3 regions of the Rhizobium sp. BK377 genome follow, and region 3 is predicted to be linked to each of the others. Evidence: predicted binding sites of a transcription regulator. Region 3 holds the regulator's gene; each other region holds the start of a gene.
The links. The regulator PhoB, encoded in region 3, activates phosphate uptake and scavenging genes when phosphate is short. The targets are predictions, from matches to a motif close to TGTCATNNANCTGTCAT.
Positions count from the first base shown of each region.

Region 1: the regulator PhoB is predicted to act here: its motif matches at 2,459-2,475, upstream of phnF (phosphonate metabolism transcriptional regulator PhnF).
Region 2: the regulator PhoB is predicted to act here: its motif matches at 2,041-2,057, upstream of FHT92_RS07280 (TIGR03364 family FAD-dependent oxidoreductase).

Region 1 covers NZ_JACIAC010000001.1:1,588,767-1,592,507, reverse strand. Annotated here, with positions in the region: gene FHT92_RS07920 (alpha-D-ribose 1-methylphosphonate 5-phosphate C-P-lyase PhnJ) at 1-197, opposite strand, end outside; gene FHT92_RS07915 (carbon-phosphorus lyase complex subunit PhnI) at 194-1,300, opposite strand; gene phnH (phosphonate C-P lyase system protein PhnH) at 1,305-1,913, opposite strand; gene phnG (phosphonate C-P lyase system protein PhnG) at 1,913-2,389, opposite strand; gene phnF (phosphonate metabolism transcriptional regulator PhnF) at 2,508-3,245, shown strand; gene FHT92_RS07895 (2,3-bisphosphoglycerate-dependent phosphoglycerate mutase) at 3,302-3,741, opposite strand, start outside.
Region 2 covers NZ_JACIAC010000001.1:1,470,215-1,473,955, reverse strand. Annotated here, with positions in the region: gene FHT92_RS07290 (ArsC family reductase) at 1-19, opposite strand, end outside; gene phnX (phosphonoacetaldehyde hydrolase) at 90-869, opposite strand; gene FHT92_RS07280 (TIGR03364 family FAD-dependent oxidoreductase) at 866-1,996, opposite strand; gene FHT92_RS07275 (succinylglutamate desuccinylase/aspartoacylase family protein) at 2,100-3,161, opposite strand; gene FHT92_RS07270 (2'-5' RNA ligase family protein) at 3,232-3,741, opposite strand, start outside.
Region 3 covers NZ_JACIAC010000001.1:1,256,914-1,260,654, reverse strand. Annotated here, with positions in the region: gene pstA (phosphate ABC transporter permease PstA) at 1-142, shown strand, start outside; gene pstB (phosphate ABC transporter ATP-binding protein PstB) at 157-972, shown strand; gene phoU (phosphate signaling complex protein PhoU) at 1,017-1,730, shown strand; gene phoB (phosphate regulon transcriptional regulator PhoB) at 1,861-2,544, shown strand; gene FHT92_RS06240 (pyrroline-5-carboxylate reductase) at 2,743-3,534, opposite strand.

The sequences.
Region 1 (3,741 bases), 330 kb from region 3:
AGAACGTCCTCAGGCCCGATGATCGAGGCCGTCACCTGCACGCCGCCGGTACCCCAGCCATAGGGCATCGGCATCTCTCTGCTGGCAAAGGGTACCTGGTAGCCGGGAATGGCGATCGCCTTCAGGATGGCGCGGCGGATCATGCGCTTGGTCTGTTCGTCGAGATAGGCGAAATTGTAGGTGGCGAGATCACTCATTCGGCGGCCTCCTTTTGGGTCTCGCCGCTGTTGCGGGCGGCTTCGAATTCGCGGCGCATGCGGCGGACGAGGTCGAGTTCGGCCTGGAAGTCCACGTAGTGCGGAAGCTTCAGGTGCTCGACGAAGCCGGTCGCCTGCACATTGTCGGAATGGGAAATGACGAATTCCTCGTCCTGCGCCGGCGCGGTGATGTCCTCGCCGAGCTCTTCGGCGCGCAATGCGCGATCGACGAGCGACATGGCCATGGCCTTGCGCTCGCTCTGGCCGAAGACGAGGCCGTAACCGCGGGTGAACTGCGGCGGAGCCTTGGCCGAACCCTTGAACTGATTGACCATCTGGCATTCGGTGAGCTGGATCGTCCCGAGCGAAACGGCAAAGCCGAGTTCCGGCACGTCGAATTCCACCTCGACCTCGCCGATGCGGATTTCACCGGTGAAGGGATGGTTGCGGCCGTAGCCGCGCTGGGTGGAATAGCCGAGCGCCAGCAGGAAACCTTCGTCGCCGCGCGCAAGCGCCTGCAGGCGAAGGTCACGGGTCATCGGGAATTCCATCGGCTCGCGCGTCAGGTCGCCCGTCTCATGGTCCTCAGGGAGCTCGCCGTCGTTTTCGATCAGGCCTTCCTGGCCGAGGATTTCGGAGACGCGCATGACGCGGCCGGTTTCGGCTTCGCGCTGTGCAGGCTCTTCCACCGCCTCGTCCGTCAGCAGGCTCGGATCGAGCAGGCGGTGCGTATAGTCGAAGGTCGGGCCGAGCAGCTGTCCGCCAGGAAGATCCTTGTAGGTGGCGGAGATGCGGCGCTCGATCTGCATGTCGGCCGTGTCGAGCGGCCTGGAATAGCCGAAGCGCGGCAGCGTCGTGCGATAGGCGCGCAGCAGGAAGATCGCCTCGATCATGTCGCCGCGCGACTGGCGCACGGCAAGTGCGGCAAGTGTGCGGTCATAGAGCGAAGCTTCGGCCATGACGCGGTCGACGGCGAGGGAAAGCTGTTCGACGATCTGCTCGATACCGATGGCAGGCACGGAGCGATCACCGCGCCGGCGGTCGGCGAGCAGGCGGTGGGCATTGGCGATGGCGGCCTCGCCACCCTTGACGGCAACATACATGAGCTCAGATCTCCGTTGCTGTGATCTTGGTGGTGCGCGGCAGGCAGAGGAAACGCTTGCCTGCCGTCAGCACGATGTCGACGCCGCGCGGGAAGAGCGCGCGGTTCTCCGTCCAGAGGCGCAGGAAGGTTTCCGGCAGGCCGACAGGGGCGATTTCGGTCACGCTCTGAATGCCCGGCCCCATCAAAGCGAGACGGCGCCCGCCTTCGAGATCGGCAAGTTCGATCACGACAGTCGTGGAACGATCAGGGTATTCCTGCGTGCCTGATGCAAACAGGCCGAAGGTGGAAAGCGCCATCCCGGCTTCGATGAAGGCAAAACGCGCTTCCGCCTTTTCGGCCGTCAGCGGCGCACCGGCATGGAAGCCCAGCCATTCCGGGACTGCCGACTTGGCGAGCCCTGCGGAGAGCCAGACCGGGGTGTCATGGTCGCAAAGCGTCAGGCCGATTGCGCCGGCGGCAATGCCGAGTGGCGCAGGCGGCATCACATCGGGCGTGACGGACTGGATCGTGCCGGGCCGGGCCATGCCGTCCATCAGCATCTTGAACACGCTCTGCGCGTTGAAAACCGGCTCGGTAAAGCCACCGGTCAGGACGTCGGTCTTGATGCCCATCAGTCTTCTCCCCGGACCATGGTGAAGAAGTCGACACGGGTCGCGGACGTTTCTTCAGCCTTGCGATTGTTGTCTTCGGCGATCCGCCGGGCGATCGGCGAAAGCAGTTTTTCCTCGACGAAGCCCTTGGTCGCCTCTTCCTGCCAGAGCGCATCGAAGATCGCCGAAAGCCGTGCCTTCTCTCTGTTGGTGCCGAGCGCCTGGGCGTGGCCGACCGAGCCGGAGGCAAGGCGCACCGTCGCGCGCGTCACCGTCACTTCGCCAAGATTGAAGGGCGCACCACCGCCGCCGATACGGCCGCGGACCATGACGAGGCCGGTCTCCGGTCCACGCACCGGCTGCACGACCGGCTGTTCGGCAAGCGCATCCCACGCCGCCAGCAATTCCTGTGTCTCTGCGCGCGCGAGCAGATCGACGGTGCGTTTACGCCCGCTCTCCACCCGCGCCGCAGCTTCCGTCTTCTCTGTCGCCGCCATCGTCTTTTCCTCGAAATGTCTATTGATATAGACAACCATACAAGATATACCTATCCCTAAATCGGCGAGGTGACAAGCGTGTGACACGGCGCGCTCGAAATTGGCTGGCAGGGGTGTAATGGCAGGAATAAAGCAGGTGCAGCGGCAGACGGGCGTGGCGCTCTGGCGGCAGATCGCTGACCGGATCCGCGAGGCGATCAGCAGTGGCGCTTACGACGAAACGGGCATGGTGCCGCCGGAAACGGTTCTTGCACTGCAGTTCGGCGTCAACAGGCATACCGTCCGCAGCGCGCTTGCAGCACTTGCCCAGGAAGGGATCGTGCGCGCGGTGCAGGGTCGCGGCACGCTGATCGAGCGCAAGGAGCGCCTGAATTTTCCGATCAGCCGCCGTACCCGCTTCACCGACGGTCTCAAGGACCAGGCGCGCGAAACGCACGCGCTCCTGCTCGGCCACGCAGAAGAGGCGGCCAATGCCGAGGTGGCCCGCTGGCTGCGTGTAGAACAGGGCACGCCGGTCATCCGGCTGGAAACGGTGCGCGATGCGGATAAGCGGCCTGTCGCGCGCGGAACAAGCTGGTTCCCTGCCTCACGTTTTGCCGGCATCGGCGAGATCTATAGGAAGACAGAATCCATCACCAAGGCTTTCGCGGCACTTGGCCTGTCGGACTATGTGCGTGCCACGACGGAGATCACCGCCGCCCACGCCGACGCTGGCGATATCGCCGATCTCGAGCTGACGCCGGGCGCCGTGCTGTTGATCACCAAGGCGATGAACACTGATCTGGAAGGCGTGCCGGTTCAATATTCGATCAGCCGCTTTGCCGCCGATCGCGTCCAGTTCACCATCGAGAACTGAAAACGAAAAGACCGGGCGCGAGCCCGGCCTTGAACCTTATCGATGCCTGATCGCGGTCAGTGCGCGCCGGACATGTCGCCGAGCACTTCCTTGGAAGCGACGGTGGAATCTGCCTTCAGCTTGTAGACCATGGGCACGCCGGTCGCGAGATTCAGCGAAAGAACCTGCTCGCGGGTGAGGCGGTCGAGAACCATGACGAGCGAACGCAGCGAATTGCCGTGCGCGGCAACCAGCACCTTTTCGCCGCGCAGGACGCGCGGAAGGATTTCCGTCAGGTAATAAGGCCAGACGCGCGCGCCGGTGTCACGCAGGCTTTCGCCGCCCGGAGGCGGAACGTCGTAGGAGCGGCGCCAGACATGCACCTGCTCTTCGCCCCACTTGGCGCGGGCATCATCCTTGTTGAGGCCGGAGAGATCGCCATAGTCGCGTTCGTTGAGCGCCTGGTCGCGGATCGTCTGCAGGTCCGGCTGGCCGACCTTGTCGAGGACAAGCTTCA
Region 2 (3,741 bases), 210 kb from region 3:
CGTAGATGGTGACGGCCATGCGGGTTCGATCTCCCTGATTCCTAAGGGAGATACCACGCTCTATAAGCGCTGCAAACGCCGTTGGTCCTTTATCCCTCAAGCTCTTCGATAAGGGCAGGCAGGTCTGCCACCGTTTCAACAACATAGTCGGCGCCGGCGGCAATCAGCTTCTCGCCGATCCGCTTGTGCAACGCAGCTCGTGCCTCTGGCGAAAGTGCATCCAGCTCTGCAGGTGTCAGCCCCGCCTCGTTGCCCGAGAGCGTCACGCCAACGGTCACGCAGCCTGCGGCAGCACCCTCGGCAATGCCGGGTTTGGTATCATCGACCTTGAGAACGGCAGAGGCCGGATAGACCATCAGGTCGAGGAAGCACTTATACATGCCGATCGGCGTCGGTCGGCCAAGCGGCAGATCGTCAGCACAGATCAGATTGTCGGGCGCATAACCCTGTTCGGCGGCAAGCGGCAGCACGCGCTCCATGATCGAGCGTGTATAGCCTGTGGTCGAGCCGATCTTCATCTGCCGCTCGCGCAGATATTGGATCGTCTTGATCGCGCCCGGCACCAGAGCGCAGTAATCAGTCACGACAGCTTCGTTCAGCGGAACGAAGAGCTCGTAAACCTTGTCGATTGCAGCCTCGTCCGGAAGCGCTCCTTGTACAGCCTTCCAGCGCGCGGCGATATGCGGCTCGGCCAGCATCGCGGCGATATGGGCACGCTTCGGAAGCCCCATGGGCTTGCGGGCATCGGCGATGGTTACCTCGACGCCGAGTTTGCCGAAGGTTTCCACAAAGGCCCCCATCGGCGCGAAAGAGCCGAAGTCAATCATTGTGCCGGCCCAGTCGAAGACCACTGCCTTGAATTGCGTCATGCTGCGCTCCCGTAGAGATCCTCGATGGTTTCTTCGCCGATACCGAAGGCGGTCGAAGCACCGCAGCCCGCGGTGACGACGACGATGCGCAGCGCGTCGGAGGGCTTGTCGGTAAACCGCCAGCGGTCTGGAGCGGAGGCATAGGTGCCGATCCAGCGCTCGGTAATGAAGCGACCCGGCAGGTTGAGCACGGCATCCATTTCGTCGAGGGTCAGCCGGTCGACCCGCTCCAGTCCAAACGGATCGGGTGTTTCGGAGTAATGGTGGCTGTCGCCGACGATCAGCGATCCGTCCTCCGACTGCGTGACGATCAGGTGGATGCCGTTTTCCCGCTCCGGCTTGAATTCGCGGTCAAGCCGCGCCTTCAGGGCAGTCGCCTCCGGCAATTCGGCATAACCGAGATAACGCCCGAGCCCGAGATCGGACATAACCGCAGTGCTGAGCGAAACCCGCTGGGCCGGCACAACACGCATCATCTGCAGCTTGCAGCGTGTGACGTTATAGGCAGCGATCCGATCCGCAAACAGGCTCTTGAAATCGTCGCCGGGGCAAACAACCACCGTCTCCGCCTCGATCAAGCCGGTTGACGTTTCGATTCGCGGCGGCTCGACGGCGCTCACTGCTGTCGAGCGGCGGAACTCTATGCCATATTTGACTTCGAGATAGCGGGCGAGCAGCGGAATGGCTGTGCTGGATTCGACCCGCACCTCATGTGGGCTATAGAGTGTGAAGCGCCCCGATTCCGGTCGCAGTGCCGGCACAAGCCGCCGTGCTTGATCGAGCGTCAGCCTTTCGCAGCCCTCGCCCATCTCTGTGCGCAGGAAGGCGTCGATCACGGCTTCGGATTCGTCGAGCCTTGCGGCAAGGAGCAGCCCGCGCTGCAGGACGTCTATGCCGGCGTCATCGACAATCCCGGCCCAGATATCGCGGGCCTGGCGCGCCTTGTTCCAGCAGTCGCCGGCCTGCTGGCCGGTCACCGTCACAAAGCCAAAATTGCGCACCGAAGCGCCATTTGCCTGTGCGTCACGGTCAACAACGACGACCCGTTTGCCACGCTTTGCCGCCGCCAGCGCATGCGCCAGCCCGACAATTCCCGCGCCGACGATCGCAATGTCGTAATGCGGCATGTACGCTCCTTCGCAATATGTCTGCCACGGCTTGGCGGATTTTCTTGAAGCCTGTGTGACAGTTGCGCGGAGCCTTACATTCGCGCGTGGAAAAGAATGCGGTTCAGTCTTCCAGGGTGCCGGCCTTTCGCGTTGCTTTGCTCGGCTTGTCGGCGACGATCTTCATCAGGTCGCCGCGTCGGCGCACCAGCCGGTCGGACGTGCGGGTCAGCAACAGCCCGTCCTGCGGCGCCCGGATCTTGATATCGCCCTCGGCAAAACCGGGTCGGGTGACGATCGTCGCCAGAAGCTCCCCTTCCGAGACACGCTCGCCGATATTGCGGTGGAAGAGGACCGTACCGCCCTGCGGCGCGCGCACGATCTCAACATTGTCGAGCGGCACGGCTGGTCCGGAGAAGGTCTTGTCTACGGTCGCTCCGCCGCCGACGACACCGCGCCCGATCAGGAATTGCAGCATGCCTTCGGCGTCTTTTGCGGCCATACCGGGGTCGACGTCGCGCAGGCCGCGCAGTTCCACCGTCACTGAAAGCTTGCCCGGAAGTTTCGCCTTGCGCTCGCCCGGCACCTCATACTTCCAGGCAAAACCGACCGCTTCTTCGAAGGCGCTGCTTTCGCCATCTGAAAGCAGCACTGCTTCCATGTCGAGCGCATTGGCAAGGTCCGCCGCCTCCGGCCAGAAGGCTTCGTCGATATAGGCATATTGCAGCGATTCATCATCGCAATGCAGATCGAGCACCAGATCGGCGCCGAGCGCCATATGGATGAGCTCCCGTTTCAATCGATCAGCTGCCGGGTAGTTGTCGAGCCCGTCAATCAGCTCTGGCCGATCACGAACGGAGATCAGCGGAAAGTCTCGGTTGAAATTGGTCCGCGATCCCAGATCGAACCGGCCTTGCAGCTCGCCGAAATGCGATTGTGCGGCACCGATCGGATTTGCCTGTGGCACAAGCGTGATATCGCCGGCGATCCGTCCTTCGCCTTCGGCCTGCCTGAGTTGTAGGCAGAGAAAATGCGCCAGCGCCGTTCCCGGCAGTTCGTTCGCGTGCAGTGCGGCCTGGATATAGACCTTCGGGGCGGCGGGATCGTTTCCCTCGAAACGGATGACCGGCAACCGCCATTCGATGCCGGGCGTATCGCCGGGGATGATGATCTCTGAAACGTCCACTGTCCTGCTCCGCCTGTGCCTATTGGGTGGGGAGTTGTATGCGAATCCCCACCCGCGGTGCAAGCTTGGCTCAGCCGAGCAGAGGCCAACGGCCAATGACATTATGCTCGCTCTTTCCATAGAAGCTGTGGATCAGCAGGAACTCCCGGACGGTCCACCGCACCGGCCGATTAAGCTCTTCAGGCAGAACTGTCTTGCGATCGTAGAGCAGCGTCATATGCGGTGTCAGATGGCCACCGAGGTTATAGGGCAGTCCCGCCTCATACAGACCTTCCTGGATTTGGTGGCGAAGATCCAGCAGCGCTTCGTTTTCCTGCCTGGTGCAGATGACGAAGGCCTGGGGTTCGCCCGGATGGCGGAAGCTCATGACCTCATCAAGCACCAATTCGAACGGTCGGACGCGTATCGTCGCAGCCATCTGTTCCGCAGCGAACGCGATATCCTGCGGCAGCCTGCGATAGGCGCCCACACCATTCAGCGTGATATGAAGCAGCTCAAGGGGTCGCGAAGGCCCCGTCAATGCATGGGCGTTGCGATAAGTCTGGGCGATCTCCATCGCTTCGGATGCTGCCTCAGCGGT
Region 3 (3,741 bases):
TCAGGTCTACATGTGGGCCAATGAAGCCGAGCGCGCGTTCGTGGAGAGAACCTCGGGTGCCATTATCGTCCTGCTCCTGTTCCTCATCGTCATGAATATCGGAGCCATCCTCTTGCGTCGTCGCTTTGAGCGCCGCTGGTAAACGGAGTAAAGATCATGAACATGTTGACGGAAGCAGCAGTTGAGAAGGCGCTGGACCAGAAAATGAGCAACGTCCCGTATAAGATGATCGGTCAGGATGTCTCCGTTTATTACGGTGACAAGCGCGCGCTTTTCGATGTCAATCTGAACATCCGGGAAAACACCGTGACTGCCTTGATCGGCCCGTCCGGCTGCGGCAAGTCCACCTTCCTGCGGTCGCTGAACCGTATGAACGACACGATCGACGGCTGCCGCGTCACCGGCAAGATCTCGCTCGACGGTGAGGACATCTACGATCCTGACATCGACGTCGTCGAGCTCCGCGCCCGTGTCGGCATGGTGTTCCAGAAGCCGAACCCGTTCCCGAAGTCGATCTATGAAAACGTCTCCTACGGCCCGCGCATCCATGGCCTGGCCAAGTCGAAGGCCGACCTCGACCAAATCGTCGAGTCGAGCCTGCAGCGCGCCGGCCTCTGGAATGAGGTCAAGGATCGCGTGCACGAATCCGGCACCGGCCTTTCCGGCGGTCAGCAGCAGCGTCTGTGCATCGCACGCGCCGTTGCCGTCAGCCCCGAAGTCATCCTGATGGACGAGCCCTGCTCGGCACTCGACCCTATCGCGACCGCCAAGGTCGAAGAGCTGATCCACGAGCTGCGTGAAAACTACACCATCGTCATCGTGACGCATTCCATGCAACAGGCCGCACGCGTGTCGCAGCGCACGGCCATGTTCCACCTCGGCAACCTGGTCGAGGAAAACGATACCGACAAGATGTTCACCAATCCGGACGATTCGCGCACCCAGGACTATATCATGGGCCGGTTCGGCTGATTTTGGCGGTGTGAAGCCTTTCCGATTTTCGAGGACAAAGCCCCATGGCATCGACACATATTTTTTCCGCCTATGACGACGATCTGAAGTTCCTGTCCCGGCGCATCTCCGAGATGGGTGGTCTTGCCGAACAGATGGTCGGCGAGGCCGTCCGCGCGCTGGTCAACGGTGACACCGCGCTCGCTCAAAAGGTCATTTCCGACGATGTGATCCTCGATCACACCGAGCGCGAGATCAACGACAAGGCGATCGTGACGATCGCCCGCCGTCAGCCGATGGCCTCCGACCTTCGCGAGATCATGGGCTCGATCCGCATCGCCGCCGACCTCGAGCGCGTCGGCGATCTCGGCAAGAACACGGCAAAGCGCGTCATCGCGGTCCAGAGCACCGGCGTTCCGCGCAAGCTCGCCCGCGGTCTCGAGCATCTGTCCGAACTGGCGCTGGTCCAGCTCAAGGAAGTGCTCGACGTCTATACGACGCGCTCCGCTGACAAGGCCAAGTCCATCCGCGAGCGCGACGACGAGATCGACGCCATGTACACCTCGCTGTTCCGCGAACTCCTGACCTACATGATGGAAGATCCGCGCAACATCACGAGCTGCACGCACCTTCTCTTCTGCGCCAAGAACATCGAACGTATCGGCGACCATGCGACCAACATCGCCGAGACGATCTATTACATGGCGACCGGCGCCCAGCCGGAGGGCGAGCGTCCGAAGGACGACAGCTCCAACACCGTTGGTGCGGTGACGGAGTAATCCTGAACTGCCGATGCTTGCGCGCCCCGCGCTGGGGCGCGCGAGGGTCGCAGCCCATTCCGAGTTCCTGCATGATCCCTTGCTTAAATCACCCCCGGTTTAAGGATCGTGCATTAGGAGACTGACACGCATGATCCCAAGAGTTGCAGTTGTTGAAGATGAGGAGGCGCTAAGCGTGCTTCTCCGCTACAACCTCGAAGCCGAAGGTTTCGAGGTGGACACGATCCTCCGTGGCGACGAGGCCGAAATCCGGCTTCAGGAACGCACGCCGGACCTGCTCATCCTGGATTGGATGCTGCCGGGCGTTTCCGGTATCGAGCTTTGCCGCCGGCTGCGCATGCGGCCGGAAACCGAGCGTCTGCCGATCATCATGCTGACGGCGCGCGGTGAAGAGAGCGAGCGTGTTCGCGGTCTTTCGACCGGCGCGGACGATTATGTCGTCAAGCCCTTCTCCACGCCGGAACTCGTTGCCCGCGTCAGAGCGATGCTGCGCCGCGCCCGCCCGGAAGTTCTCTCCACGGTTCTGAAGTGTGGCGATATCGAGCTCGACCGCGAAACGCATCGCGTTCATCGCAAGAGCCGCGAAGTCCGCCTCGGCCCGACCGAGTTCCGCCTGCTGGAATTCCTGATGTCGTCGCCGGGCAGGGTCTTTTCCCGCTCGCAGCTGCTCGACGGCGTCTGGGGCCACGATATCTACGTGGACGAACGCACCGTCGACGTCCATGTCGGTCGCCTGCGCAAGGCGCTGAACTTCTCCAACATGCAGGATGTCATCCGCACCGTCCGCGGCGCGGGATATTCCATGGAAGCTTAATCCGAGTGATCGGAGGTCCAGACGGGTCGCTCGCTTGCCGGGCGGCCCGTTTGCTTATCTGGTGCCTACTCAAGATACGGCGATGAGTAGGCTCGCCCTGTCCGTCGAACTTGAAGTGACCTGTCTCGACGAAGCCCAGCTTCTCATGAAGAGCCGACACCAGTCGCCGGAAAAGCGAACTTCGAGAGGATCTGCCTTCTACAGACGGATGCGTGCAAGAATCCGATCAAGAGCCTTCTGCAGAGCCGCCGTGCCGCCGAACTCGCGAAAGTCTTCGAGCACCTGTTCATTCAATCCGCCCTTGGTCGAATGCTCGCCGATGAGTTCATCGAAACTCGCGACAGGTTTTAAGCGGGCAGCATGGGCGAGGCCGGAAAACAATTGACGGAGGTAGGCGTCGCCAGCTGGTCTCGAGAGCCCCTGGCTCTGCAGCCAGCTCGACGTCGCGTCCAGAATGCCGAAATAGGTGGCCATCAGGCAGCTGGCCACCGCGAGAAGTTCGAACTCCTGCTTGTCTTCAACCTGGATCGCCGTTCCGAGCGCCGAAAAGAGGGTGTGGGAAACCTCGTCGGGCGGGTAGATCGCGGTCGCCCCTTGGAGATCTGCGACGAACGGAAGTGGAATTGCCAGGCTTAGGTGGTGAACGGGCTGATCGATCCACGCCAGCAGTTGATCGATTGGCGTGGCCGCGACAAAGCTGATGACATGGTGGTCCGGCCGAAATCGGAGCGAGCGGATGACCTCCTCGGCAATTTGCGGCCTCACGGCCATGAATACGAGATCGGATCGGTCGAGAACATCCTGGTTGCCCAAAGCGATCGACACATTCCGGTTTGCCGCCGCGAGGCGGCCTGCGACGCTTGCGCCACGCGGGGACAGCACGATCGGCGTGTCGCAAAAAGCTGTCTTGCCCAGTCCGGTGACGACGGCCTCGGTAATCGTGCCCGTCCCGACGAACCCGATTGTCATCCGCTTTGGATCGATCTCCATTGGCACCCCTGACCGACTGTTGCGCCGTGCTGCTCGACGAGAATACTGCATCTGTATCAGAAAATCGCGTTACAGTGCCATCACCACCATTCCATGCCTGTTGAGGGCTGAAACGCATTGGCGGCGTTGGCCGCATAACTTTCGCATCTTCCGGCATGGTGTACGGCCGGCAAGGATCAGCCTCCGGCAGACAGTCGTGGCCACGAG